DNA from 3 places in the Peribacillus sp. YIM B13481 genome. Region 1 is predicted to be linked to each of the others. Evidence: riboswitches for the same ligand, from Rfam matches in the RefSeq annotation. Region 1 holds a riboswitch; each other region holds the start of a gene.

Region 1 (4,273 bases):
TTTAAATCATTTAATCGATGATATCACCATGTCGGAAAATGACCCTTCTCAAAAAATCGAAAAGATTTTATTATGCTTCATTGAGTTTGGTTTAACACAACAGAATCATTATTCCATCATGTTTTTATCCAAGGAAAAAGAAATTCAGCAGTTACTTCAATTCGATTCTAATAAAACCTATGAAAAGCTAATCCAATCCTTGACAGAATTAACCGACAACAAACTGAATCCTGCATCCATATGGTCCATTTTCCTTTCCCTTCACGGATTCATAACTTTTTATATCAATTCTGAACTATCCTATCCAGATGTAAAAGGTTTAGCTTATTTTCACGTGAAAAATATCATCAAGAACATTGTTTGATTTTTCACTAAAATTATTGACCAATGGTTAATTAAATTTTGGGAGGTTGGAAAATGGTAAAGAAATTCCTTCATATCGAAGGACTCATGGTCCTTTTAGCGATGATTTACATCTATTCGTTATATGAATTCAGCTGGTGGATTTTCCTTTTATTTATTTTATCGCCTGATGTTTCCATGTTGGCCTATCTAATTGATGATCGAGTTGGAGCAAAGGTTTATAACCTATTTCACACTTATACCCTGTCCATTTTCATGATTTTGCTAGCCATTTTTCTAAAGTCTGATGCGCTTATGATGATCGGGTCAATTTGGACCGCACATATTGGAATGGATCGGTTATTTGGGTATGGCCTTAAATACACATCATCCTTCAAAGCTACACACCTTCAAAAGGTATAGGTAGCTTTCCATATGTAAAAGGCAGTGTGATTACGCATCACACCGCCTTCTGTCTCTGATCTTTACACGCCTCGCTTGTTGCCCCATATATAAGTATGAAGCTGTGGCAGCACTTTCACATCATTCAATTCATCATCGGCTATCACTTTATCAATTAGCTCCTCGTATTTTCTCAAAAGCCCGCTGATCAATTGACGATCATCCGCCGTACTGCTGTCGTCATTGCCGACCTGCAGATAAAAAGGAATATCGGGGTAGCGGCCATGTACATTTTTAGCATATTGATAATCCTCTTCGTTAAAGACGACTACCTTCAATGAGACATGGTTTTCAGGGTTTCGATTGGCAAGGTTCGATATGATTTGGTCGAGCACCGTAAAGTCCGTGTTCATTTTTGAACTCGGCGGCTTAGGAGAAATAGTCAATTCATCAATATCGAGAAACCAATCCTGCCATCTGCTCCCTTGTGTTTCGACACCTATTTTCATTTTATTTTCATGTAGGATCGCTACCAGGCTGTTTAAGTTTTTCAGCAGTGCCGGGTTTCCGCCTGATATCGTCACGAAGGAAAAACCGGCACCCCCAATCCGCTTCAGCTCATCCCATATTTCCTCGGCAGTCATTTGGACGGTATCTTCCTTACCGGTGCCATCCCAAGTAAATGCGGAATCACACCAGGCACATGAATAATCGCAGCCAGCCGTCCGAACGAACATGGTTTTTTGGCCAATGACCATTCCCTCACCTTGGATGGTCGGTCCGAAGATTTCCATAACCGGGAGTTTACTCACTTTCCATCCACTCCCGTCTGGCTTCGGCATAGCTTGTCGGCGTTTCGTATAGTCGAACGAATTCGACCCTAGCACCCTCATATTCCTTTAATGAAAGGGCTTCGGCCATTTTTTCATAAATCCAGACAACCATATTTTCAGCCGTAGTGTTCATGAGCGGCAAGGTTTCATTCAAATAACGATGATCAAGGTGGATTTCAATTTCATTTTTCCATATATCCTTGATGTCCCCGAAATCTATCATCAAACCGCGTGAATCCGTGTACCCGCTCAATCCGAAAATGACCTTATACGTATGGCCATGCAAGTTCTTGCATTTTCCTTCATAGTCATGTAGATGGTGTGCTGCGTCAAAGGTAAATTCCTTACTGACCATGACCCTTTTAGTTGTATATTTCAATTGGCTGCGCTGAATATCTTGATCTATTTTTTGGAGTTTATCTACTATAGTAAAACCGTACATCACGAAAGCACCTTCCGTCTGCTTACATAGTCATCCAATCCTTTTTTCCGCAACTTACATGCCGGACAATCTCCACAGCCGTCTGATATGATTCCGTTATAGCAAGTCAGGGTCTTTTCGCGGACAAAGTCGAACGCGCCAAGCTGATCGGCAAGCTCCCATGTTTCCTCTTTATTAAGCCACATAAGCGGCGTATCAATCACGAATGACTGGTCCATCGACAAGTTCAAGGTCACATTCAACGATTTAATGAATACATCCCGGCAGTCCGGATATCCGCTGAAATCCGTTTCACAGACACCGGTGACAATATGTTTAGCGCCAATCTGACTGGCCAACACTCCGGCAAACGATAGGAACAGTAAATTCCGCCCTGGTACGAACGTCGACGGCAATTCCCCGTCTTCCCCGTCCTCCACTGCAATGTCACTTCTCGTCAAAGCATTCGGTGCCAGTTGGTTCAGCAGCGACATATCAAGGATATGATGGTTCACGCCCAATTCCTTGGCAATCTCTTGAGCGCATTCGATTTCCAAGCTGTGCCGCTGATTATAATCAAACGTCACCGCTTCCACTTCCTCATATCTCTCCATCGCCCAGAACAGGCACGTCGTACTGTCCTGACCTCCGCTAAACACAACCACTGCCTTTTCTTTCTTCTTCATTTCTATAAAACTCCTTTTTACGGAAAAAAACAGCACCCTAAGAAAAGAGCACTGTTTCTCCTTAGTTTTTTTGAGAGGGTAGCTAGAACCTCTTCCGCCATAATGCGGAATATTATATTTTTCCAAGTCAATAGTAACTTGAAAACGAGAAGAAATCAAGATGTTTGGATTATGGAAAATCACACCTAACGGAAAACTTGGTTATCTTCTCATCTGCTTAAATAACCCATTATTTATCCGATAAAAAAGAGTGAATAAAATATCGATAAAGGGGTTCATTAATTTGAAAAGTATTAAAGGAAAGATATTGGCAGCATTTTCACTCATCATATCTTTGTGTATCATCTTAGGAGCATTTAATATTTATAGCAGCAATAAGTCACTTGTACATTCCAAAGATATTATTAGCCAAAAATTGCCGATTCTAATTGATGAAGAACAACTACTCAATAATGTTGCACAAAGAAGCGCACTCGCAAGAGGCTATATTCTATTTGGCGACGAAAGTAATAAAGAGAAGTTCTTAAAATATACCGAAGAAAGCAAAGTCATTCAGGAGGATCTTTTAGCCTTAAGTGATTCTGAAAAAACGAAGGAATTGATTGAGAAAAGCGTGGATTGGAGAACGATTATTATAGACCGCGTATTTACACAATATGATCAAGGAAATGAAGAACGTGCTATAGAAATACTAAAGGATGAAGTTGCACCAATAAGCAATGAATTGATGGATGGGTTTAGAGAGCTAGCTTCCGAACGCGAAAAAACGATTGTCTCTTCAGGTGAAACCGTCATCGCAAGCGGGAAATCGGTTAAGTCTACAAGTATCATCATATCCATTGCGGCAGTCCTTATCGGCCTTGTGCTTGCACTTGTGACTGCAAACCTCATTACCACCCCCCTCCTTAAAGTCAGGGACAGGATGAAAATGGTTGCTGACGGAAAACTGAATCATGAGCCCCTGGAGCAAAAGTCAAATGATGAAATGGGTGAATTAACGGTATCCGCCAACCAAATGCAGAAAAACCTTCGTGATACGATTGAAAAAATGCTGGTTGTATCCGAATCCGTTTCCAACCAAAGCGAGGATCTGACTCAATCAGCAAATGAAGTGCAACAGGGCAGCAAACAGATTGCGACTACCATGTACGAACTTTCGGAAGGCTCGGACTCACAAGCCAACCGGGCAGCTGAAATGGTCCGCATGATGGATGATTTCACCGGCAAGATCGAGCAGGCCCATCTTGAAGGAATGGAGGTATCTCAAAGTCCGACCGAGATCCTATCCTTGACCAAGGAGGGCACCACTTTAATGCGCAGTTCGGTCCAACAAATGCAAATGATTGACGGAATTGTCAAAAATGCCGTCGGGCAAGTGAAAAGGCTCGATTCTCAATCACAGGAAATCTCACAGCTTGTGCAGGTCATCAAAGATATATCCAATCAAACCAACCTATTGGCGCTGAATGCAGCCATAGAAGCTGCACGCGCTGGTGAACATGGCAAGGGCTTCGCCGTCGTCGCAGCTGAAGTGCGGAAACTCGCTGAAGGGGTCACACAATCCGTTGGGGATATCACCGATATTGTCA
Region 2 (4,273 bases), on a different contig from region 1:
TTTTTCACAATCATGGAGTTCAACTTATTATTGGCGGGGACAATTCATATCCAAAAAAACCTCCCTTTTCAAGGAGGTCCCTAAACGCTCTTACTCAAAAAAATTCGTGATATAAGGCCTGAATGGCCGTCTCTTCACTGTGCCCTTTCACACCGAACATCATGCTTACTTCCGAAGAGCCTTGGTTGATCATTTCAATGTTCACCTTTGCTTCGGCCAGCGCTTTTGACGCCCTTGCCGTTGTACCGACATTATGACGCATTCCTTCACCTACAATCATGATCAAAGCAAGATCATGCTCCACATTCACCTCATCGGCATGTAGCTCTTTCTTGATTCGTGAAATGATTTTCTTCTCGGTTTCACCCTCCATCTGGTCCTGCCTTAGAATAAGTGTCACATCATCGATGCCTGATGGAATATGCTCATACGAAACTCCGTAATCTTCAAGGATATGCAGCAGTTTCCGACCAAAACCAACTTCCCGGTTCATCAAATATTTGCTAATGTAAATACTGCAAAATCCTTTATCACTTGCAATCCCAATAACCGGCCCATTCGTATTATCCCGTGAACTTACAATGCGGGTCCCTTGTGCAGCCGGATTGTTTGTATTTTGTATATGGACTGGTATTCCCGCACGGAATGCAGGAATCAACGCCTCATCATGAAATACCGAGAAACCGGCATAAGAAAGCTCCCGCATTTCACGATAGGTTAATTCCCTGATTCCCTTCGGATTGGAAACCACATTTGGATTCACCGCATAAACGGCATCCACGTCCGTAAAGTTCTCATACAAATCGGCTTTGACCCCATTCGCAAGAATCGAACCCGTAATATCGGAACCGCTTCTTGAGAATGTTAAAACCTCACCATCTAACGTGTATCCGAAGAACCCTGGGAATACTACGATTCCTGGCTCATCACGTAGAGCATATAACCGATCATACGATTCTGGCATCACCTGGGTAAATCCATCTTCATCCGTTACGATCAAGCCAGCCTTCTTTGGATTTATATACTGAGCCTCTACACCACGGCTTTGAAAATAACCTGCAACCAGCTTCGCATTATTATCCTCGCCACTGGCCATTAAAGCATCCAAATAGCGCTTCGGGTTAGATTGGTCTCCATGCAACAGTGCTTTTAGATTTCCATGAATCCCAGTGATGACCTCCTCGGATATATCCAGCTCTTCAGCAATGCTCGCATAGCGGGATACCACATCTTCTATCAAATGCTCTCCGTTATCCCCGCGCAGCTGCTGTTCCGCAGCCTCAATCAATAGATCCGTCACCTTTATATCATTTGAATTGCGTTTCCCTGGAGCCGAAACGACAACAATCTTCCTCTCTGGATCAGCAACTACAATTTCGAATACCTTTTTCAACTGTTCTCCTGACGCAAGTGAACTTCCGCCAAACTTTGCAACTTTCATCACGACATCCCCTATTTTTGAAAATATTCTGTCAAAATTAACTCTTCCTATTATTACGTTTTTTCACGAAACAATCAAGTGGTAATTCCGTTCCAGGAGGACATTTGTGTTTTTAAAAAATACAAAATAGTGAGTTTACTGAATGAGAATAACAAAAACCCAAAAAAAAGACAACGGCATAAGCCAGTTGTCTTTTTCTAATCATTAGCGATTATCCACGGTTTCCGGGTATAAGTCATGATTCATCAAGCGGTAATCCGCCATTTCCTCATACTTCGTACCTGGTTTACCATAATTTGTGTAAGGATCGATGGAAATTCCGCCCCTAGGTGTAAACTTGCCCCAGACTTCAATATATTTGGGATCCATCAACTCGATTAAATCATTCATGATGATGTTCATGCAGTCTTCATGGAAATCACCATGATTACGGAAGCTGAATAAATAAAGTTTCAATGACTTGCTTTCCACCATCTTCACACTTGGAATATAGCTGATGTAAATGGTCGCAAAGTCCGGCTGGCCCGTTATTGGACATAAGCTAGTGAATTCCGGGCAATTGAATTTGACGAAATAATCCCGGTTCGGATGCTTGTTATCGAATGATTCCAGAATTTCAGGCGCATAGTCAAATGTATATTTTGTCCCTTGATTCCCAAGCAGTGTGATATCTTTTTTTAATTCTTCTTCTTTTCTTCCAGACATAAAAAGTCCTCCTCATCCACGTTTGTCAGGGGAGATTCATAAAATGGGCCTCTATATAACAAAAACCATATCTCCTCAAAGATATGGTTGATTCGCAAAAAAAATCAAAGCCATAGTTTTTTTAAGAGGGTGAAGCTATGAACCTCTCCCGTTTATCGGGAAATATTTTAAAATTGTCATAGTAAATATAGAAAAAAATATTTAATCTGTCAATCTACTTTTTATTTTAGTTTGATTCCTACACGTATTCGGCTTAAAATGTAGAAGAAGTTTATCCTACATGAAGGAAGAGATTAAAGCAATGTGGATTTTTGCGGCTCTTATCACCAGTTTATGTTTCGGAATCAATAACAGCATTTTTAAATGGAGTAGCGGAAAGGGTTACTCAAAGGTACATATCCAATTTTTCTTTTATTTTACCGCCTTCATCATGGCACTTTTATATAGCGGATTTGTAGATGGTTTGACTACTAACTGGCTATCCATCTTGCTTGGTGGAGCCATTGGTGTACTGAACGCTAACGGTAATATCCAGATGGCAAGCGCCTTTGAAAAAGGGCCGGCAAGTTTGACATCACCACTGATCGCAGCAAATGCAATATTTCCCATCCTCTGTGCTGCATTAATTTTTCATGAGCATATTTCTTCGCTGCAGTGGAGCGGAATTGTCTGCATGCTGCTCGCTACCCTTGTCATTCAGTATACACCTAATGCTAAGGGCAATCATCAATATTTACCTTGGATGATGCACACATTATTTGCGATTTTCTCATTTGGTGTGCTAGGTATCTTAATGACGACATCAACCCGTCTTCATTTAAACTCCCTTGATATCCTAGTATCAATGTATGGTGGCGGAACACTTTATCTCATTTCGGCATTAGCCATCAAGAATGAGAAGATTAAGTTAATGGAAGTGAAAATTGGATCACTCGTAGGATTATTAAGCATCATAGCCTATGGATGTTATTTCTTTGCATTAAATACTGGAATCGCCAGCATCATCTTCCCTGTCGTCAGCCTGAACTGTTTAGTTGTCGTATTCGCTGGTTGTTATTTATTCAAAGAAAAACTTAAATCCTATCAAATTGCCGGCGTACTTGCAGCATTAATCGGAATTATCTTAACTAAAATATGAATAGTTAATTTTACAAAAACAACCTGGCTGTTATACGCACACAAGCCAGGTCGTCTTTATATAGCCGCAAAAAAAGGGTATGGTCTGACCCCAATACACAAGCCTTGTACACATAAAAATAGGTTCTTTTCGTAAAGATTGTTGTTTTTAAAACGAAACTATTTAAGGTTGATTGGAGCGGAAGTGCGAGACTCCTGCGGGAGCAGCGGGACAGGTGAGACCCCACAGGCGTTTACGCCGAGGAGGCTCACCGCCCGCCCCGCGGAAAGCGAGCATCTGGAGGGAAATCAACCACAACTCACTACCTGGTAAATAGCAACAAAGTATGTGAAAACAGCCTAAAAATAAATCAGGAAATGGAGTCTGTCAAAAAAAAGTGTTGACATCCCCTTCTAAATATCAGATAATTTTGAATATTAGATCTCCACACTTTGCTACTTCGCAATGTTTGAAAAGTCTTCCCCTACGGGTATAAAAGAAGTAGGTACAACCACCTCATTACTGAACCAAGAAAGGAAAGATGTATAATGGTAAAAGTTACAGTAACAGTTGATTTCCAAGGAAAATCTTATCAAACTAACGTCCTTACTAAACCAGGTACTAATCAAGAAGAAATATTACAACAAGCCCTTAATCAAGTGGAAAAACAATGGAAAGCTTAAAAAAGCAGGCATCGCTTTAGATACCTGCTTTTTTTATTACCCTTTTAGACATAATCATCAAAATTACTTTTCGCATTTAAATCCAGATTTATTGTATTTCATTTATAGTATTCTAATGAATTTTGTTCTATTCAAAGAACTCCTCGATAACGATTTTCCCCTAAATCCACTTTTAATAGCTTTTTTCATATGATACCAATTTAAATGCGTCAGTTTGTGAACATTAAACTCTCAATCTGAATCAGAAAAAAAGAGCGACTTTGTTTATGTTCCTTTTAAACTACATCCCTTATTAATGGCATTGAACGTTCTTGAAGGCTATTGGAG
Region 3 (4,273 bases), on a different contig from region 1:
GGCCGAGTAAAGCCATGGGATCCCAACACGGTCACCTACTTTCAAGGAAGTTACGCCTTCTGCCACCTTTTCTATAATGCCTACACCCTCATGTCCAGGGATAAGCGGAAGTTTAGGTTTAACTGGCCAATCGCCATGTACCGCATGTAAATCGGTATGACACACGCCACATGCTTTAATTTTCACTAATATCTCACCATAAACCAAGTCTGGGATGGGTACTTCTTTAATCTCAAGTTCTTGGTTAAATTCATTGACGACTGCTGCCTTCATTGTCCTAATCTGTTGTTTTGCATTGAAAGTGCTTTCCCCTTGTTTTACATTCATGATTCATATTCCTCCCTTAATTAAGTGGATATTTTTTTACTACCACACATACAAGATGCAAGTGCCATGCCACTTCAAAAGGCCAAGACAACAGCATTCACTAAAAAAAAGTGCCGAAAAGTCGGCACTTCTGGACGAATTAACGGCTCAAGTCGGACGAAATCCGGTTTGTATATTGCAGACCAAATAGCTCACCCTATAAATAGGAGGTGTCTAAAACATGGACCAATTTGAAAAAGCCTATGAATCCTATAAACAGCAAGGAACACCGCAAGCAAACCAACTTGATTCAGCTGGAAAAGAAGAAATCATCGCCGTAAGGAAAAATGAAGAGGACAATATTATCGCCATCAAGACGGACTCCGGCCGCGAGCTCGACTACCCCACTGCCCTTTCGGAAGCCAAAGCAGGCAACCTGGCCAATGTTGACGTCTTTCATAAATATGGCCGTGACATATTGCGGAGTGAGCCCGATGGGATAAAAGAAAATAACCTGGATCAACTACCGGAGTTTTGAGTTTACGGGGAAACTGCCTGATATGGGCAGTTTTTTTCTGTCTGGATCTAAACGATAAAAAAGAACCAGCATGATAGCCGGATCCTTATTTTTCATACTGATAGGATTCAGAGATTTCGAGCAGTTGGCCACAGGACTCGACAACCTCAATGATTTCCATCCACGACATGTCCAGACCCAGTTCATTAGCATGGGAAATCTTATCACGTAATTTCCGGATGGCATTTGCATCCTTTTTCCCTTTACTTTTTGAAGGGATTTGGAAGAAACACCTCAGTTGTTTATCCTTATGTAGGATGTCGAATTTATCACTGATTTGCAGGCACTCTATTAAATTGATATCTTCATTTTTATCGATTCTCCTCCTATATAATTCGGTTGCTTTTTCTAAACGGTCTTCGCTGATCATTGGATGCCAGGTGCCATCGCCAAATCTATCCATGATGATATCGCTCATCCTCATTTCCAATAAGGTAATATATCCGAATATGAGCATCCTGATTGGAGGCTTTTGAAGGTCGGCATGGGTGATCAACTTTTTAATTGAATTATTCTCCAATACGAACACCCTTGTTTTATTCTTAAAAATATGGAGAAGCTGGATCAAAGGGGTTGAATCCGAAACCATTTCCCTTGGTGAAAAATTTCTTAAATATTCCGAAACGCTCCCTTCACCTAGTTCTTCCCTATCTATATATCCGATGATTTCTCCTTGATCTTGCACTGCCAATATATCAAAATTCTTTTTTTCCAGAGCTTTCTGGATATCCAGCGCCAGATCGTTTTTATGGCAAAACTCAAGCTCCTGGGCTATGCTCTTTACCGTAATATTTTCTTCATAAAGAGTTTTAAGACTAAGATAGCTGCTATTGCTTTTTCCATGGCTTCCAATTAACATCTTTCATCCTCCGCTTATGAACTTTCTGCACGTTTTACCAATCACGAACCGCTTTAAGAGCGATTGCCTCTTCAAAGTTTTGGAGCAATCGCATTCGAACAAGTTTATAAGGCTTTAACCGCTAACTGAATAATAAAATGTCCATGTCATCAATAAATAAAGTCCACTAAGTGGACTCAATCCCATTCATCTGGATCTTTTTGGCACCATAAATCAAATGCCATCAACAGCATTGCCTACCGCCGTTTCCTCATTCCCCTCTCCTTCCCAAGCCTTACAAACATCCACCCAACCCTTTGCTCCTGAATATTCAAATAATTCCGCGAGTGTAAGTTCTATTGCAGAGTTCGTACTGCCGCATGCCGGGAACAATGACTCAAAGCGCTTCATTGATACATCAAGAAAAACATCTAGATCGTTTGCAAGTCCAAATGGGCAAACTCCTCCGATGGCATGGCCCGTTTGTTCGAGCACTTCCTCAGGTGATAACATTCGTGCTTTGAATCCGAACACCTGACGAAATTTCTTATTATCCACTTTTGCGTCCCCTGCCGCTACAACCAAAATAGCATGTTCACCTTCCCCCCTAAAGGAAAGAGTCTTAGCGATCCGTGCTGGGATAACGCCGATGGTAACTGCTGCCTCAATCACCGTAGCACTCGATGTTTCGAACTCCATTACATCGCCTTCCCGGTCCCATTGTTTAAAATGGCTTTTGACACTCTCGATACACATATAATTTTCACTCCTTTGAAGTTCATACAAAAATAATATCATCCTTCATTACAATAAATCAAAATCCTTTTGGACTTCCCCTGCCTTATAAATACAACCATTCTTTACAAATTGACCAAACAAGCTTACATGAGATACTATTAATCTTCGGGCAAAAGCCTTAACGTGGTTCGTAACCATCCCACGATAAAAAACTAGGGAGAGAGTAAAATGAATGTTCGTACACTCGTGATAAACGGGTTATTGGCTCCCTTGTATGTGGCGGTCTCATTGGTGTTTAAACCAATTGCTTTTGAGATGTTCCAATTTCGTGTACCGGAAATGTTGAATCATCTGATTGTATTCAATAAAAAGTATATCTACGGTATCGTGGGCGGCGTCTTCATATCTAATCTGCTTTTTTCGCCGATGGTGCCATTTGATTTGATTTTCGGGGTAGGGCAATCCGTACTCGCCTTATTGCTTGTCATTTTTGTATCTCGGTCCATAAAAAGCATTAAAGGACGAATGATCGCCACGATTATCTTTTTCACATTCACAATGTTCTTAATTGCAATTGAACTGAACCTTGCCTTTGGCTTACCATTCTGGTTAAGTTGGATGACCACGGCTGTTGGTGAGTTCGTTGTCCTCTTGATTGGTGCGCCAATTATTTATGGAATGAACAAAAGAATTCAGTTTGAAAAGTGGCTATAAAGGAATCTTCGCGTCGTTAACCCACTATAATGTAAACAGAGCTGTCTGCATCATGCGACAGCTCTTTTTTCACCAATGAACTTGAAAATGATAAACTATTAGTCAGAATGGTGGTGACCCTTTGAAAAAAGTCCTGACTTTAACCGGTCTATTGGTAATGGTATTATTTATTTTTTTAAATGCAGAATTATTTACTTTGATTTGGAAAAGTGACTTGGATTCAGTTATTGGCATATTGATGGAAAACTTATTGCTTACATTTATTGTGACATTCGTATTGATGTTTGTCCAAAATTCATTTACAATCATCCCCTTAATATTGCTCCTGACTATCAATGTCACGATATTCGGATTCATATATGGCTACCTATGGAGTTGGTTTACAAGTGTTGTTGCGTCAGGGTTTATTTTTTATGCAGCAAGAAACTGGTTTCAGGAACTTCTTTTAAAGAAGATGGGCAAAAAGTGGCAAGAAACTGTTGTAGAGCATGGTTTCATGTACGTTTTTACCGGCAGGATTTTCCCGCTTATCCCAACAAGTTTAATTAACTTGGCAGCTGGAGTCAGCACCGTCACTTTCAAGGATTTTTTATTTGCTACGGCACTAGGCAACCTTATATACTTTTTCTTCCTATCTCTAATCCCATATGGATTCCTATCCGTTGAAATGAACCAATATACGCTAGCTGCACTTGCACTCCTTTTCTTACTATTTTTCATTATCTATAAGCGTGCAAAAAAGAAAAAGAAACTATCCTTATTCAGAAAAAACAGGTGACCGCATTGGCCCCTGTTTTTTTATTTAGGATTCTGCATATATTTTTTTTCGATAGTTTGTTAAAATGTGTATGTAATTTTACCTTTGAAATGTCTTAAAATCAGGGAGAATCTCCATGTCCAAACGCTCCATTTTAGCAATTTATATCCTATCCGGGATTCTTACACTAGTCGTGTTCGACTATTTTTTAACTACAAATATCCATAACAAAGAGTTCTTCATTCAACTTCAAAGAGCGGAAGGCATTTTTTTCCTTTTATCTATAGGCTTGATCTTATACCTTTACTTAGCTAAAAGGGAAGAATTCAAACAATTAAAAGAA

Evidence for each region. Region 1 has a riboswitch for preQ1 ahead of queC (7-cyano-7-deazaguanine synthase QueC). Riboswitches for the same ligand answer to the same signal wherever they lie in the genome.
Region 2: linked by a shared signal. The riboswitch ahead of queF (preQ(1) synthase) and the one ahead of queC (7-cyano-7-deazaguanine synthase QueC) in region 1 are both predicted to bind preQ1.
Region 3: linked by a shared signal. The riboswitch ahead of ACFX4X_RS12485 (QueT transporter family protein) and the one ahead of queC (7-cyano-7-deazaguanine synthase QueC) in region 1 are both predicted to bind preQ1.

The regions. Positions count from the first base shown of each region.
Region 1 covers NZ_JBHZPE010000005.1:92,038-96,310, reverse strand. Annotated here, with positions in the region: gene ACFX4X_RS05540 (TetR/AcrR family transcriptional regulator) at 1-364, shown strand, start outside; gene ACFX4X_RS05535 (DUF4260 domain-containing protein) at 418-765, shown strand; gene queE (7-carboxy-7-deazaguanine synthase QueE) at 828-1,556, opposite strand; gene queD (6-carboxytetrahydropterin synthase QueD) at 1,549-2,019, opposite strand; gene queC (7-cyano-7-deazaguanine synthase QueC) at 2,019-2,684, opposite strand; PreQ1 riboswitch class I at 2,740-2,782, opposite strand; gene ACFX4X_RS05515 (methyl-accepting chemotaxis protein) at 2,968-4,273, shown strand, end outside.
Region 2 covers NZ_JBHZPE010000025.1:12,477-16,749, reverse strand. Annotated here, with positions in the region: gene ACFX4X_RS14975 (aspartate kinase) at 95-1,441, opposite strand; gene queF (preQ(1) synthase) at 1,646-2,146, opposite strand; PreQ1 riboswitch class I at 2,253-2,298, opposite strand; gene ACFX4X_RS14965 (DMT family transporter) at 2,427-3,284, shown strand; gene ACFX4X_RS14960 (BA3454 family stress response protein) at 3,812-3,946, shown strand; gene ACFX4X_RS14955 (YfmQ family protein) at 4,222-4,273, opposite strand, start outside.
Region 3 covers NZ_JBHZPE010000018.1:27,463-31,735, forward strand. Annotated here, with positions in the region: gene adhP (alcohol dehydrogenase AdhP) at 1-273, opposite strand, end outside; gene ACFX4X_RS12470 (DUF3892 domain-containing protein) at 548-844, shown strand; gene ACFX4X_RS12475 (hypothetical protein) at 930-1,742, opposite strand; gene ACFX4X_RS12480 (YbaK/EbsC family protein) at 1,956-2,477, opposite strand; PreQ1 riboswitch class I at 2,637-2,681, shown strand; gene ACFX4X_RS12485 (QueT transporter family protein) at 2,688-3,173, shown strand; gene ACFX4X_RS12490 (TVP38/TMEM64 family protein) at 3,295-3,951, shown strand; gene ACFX4X_RS12495 (PAS domain S-box protein) at 4,067-4,273, shown strand, end outside.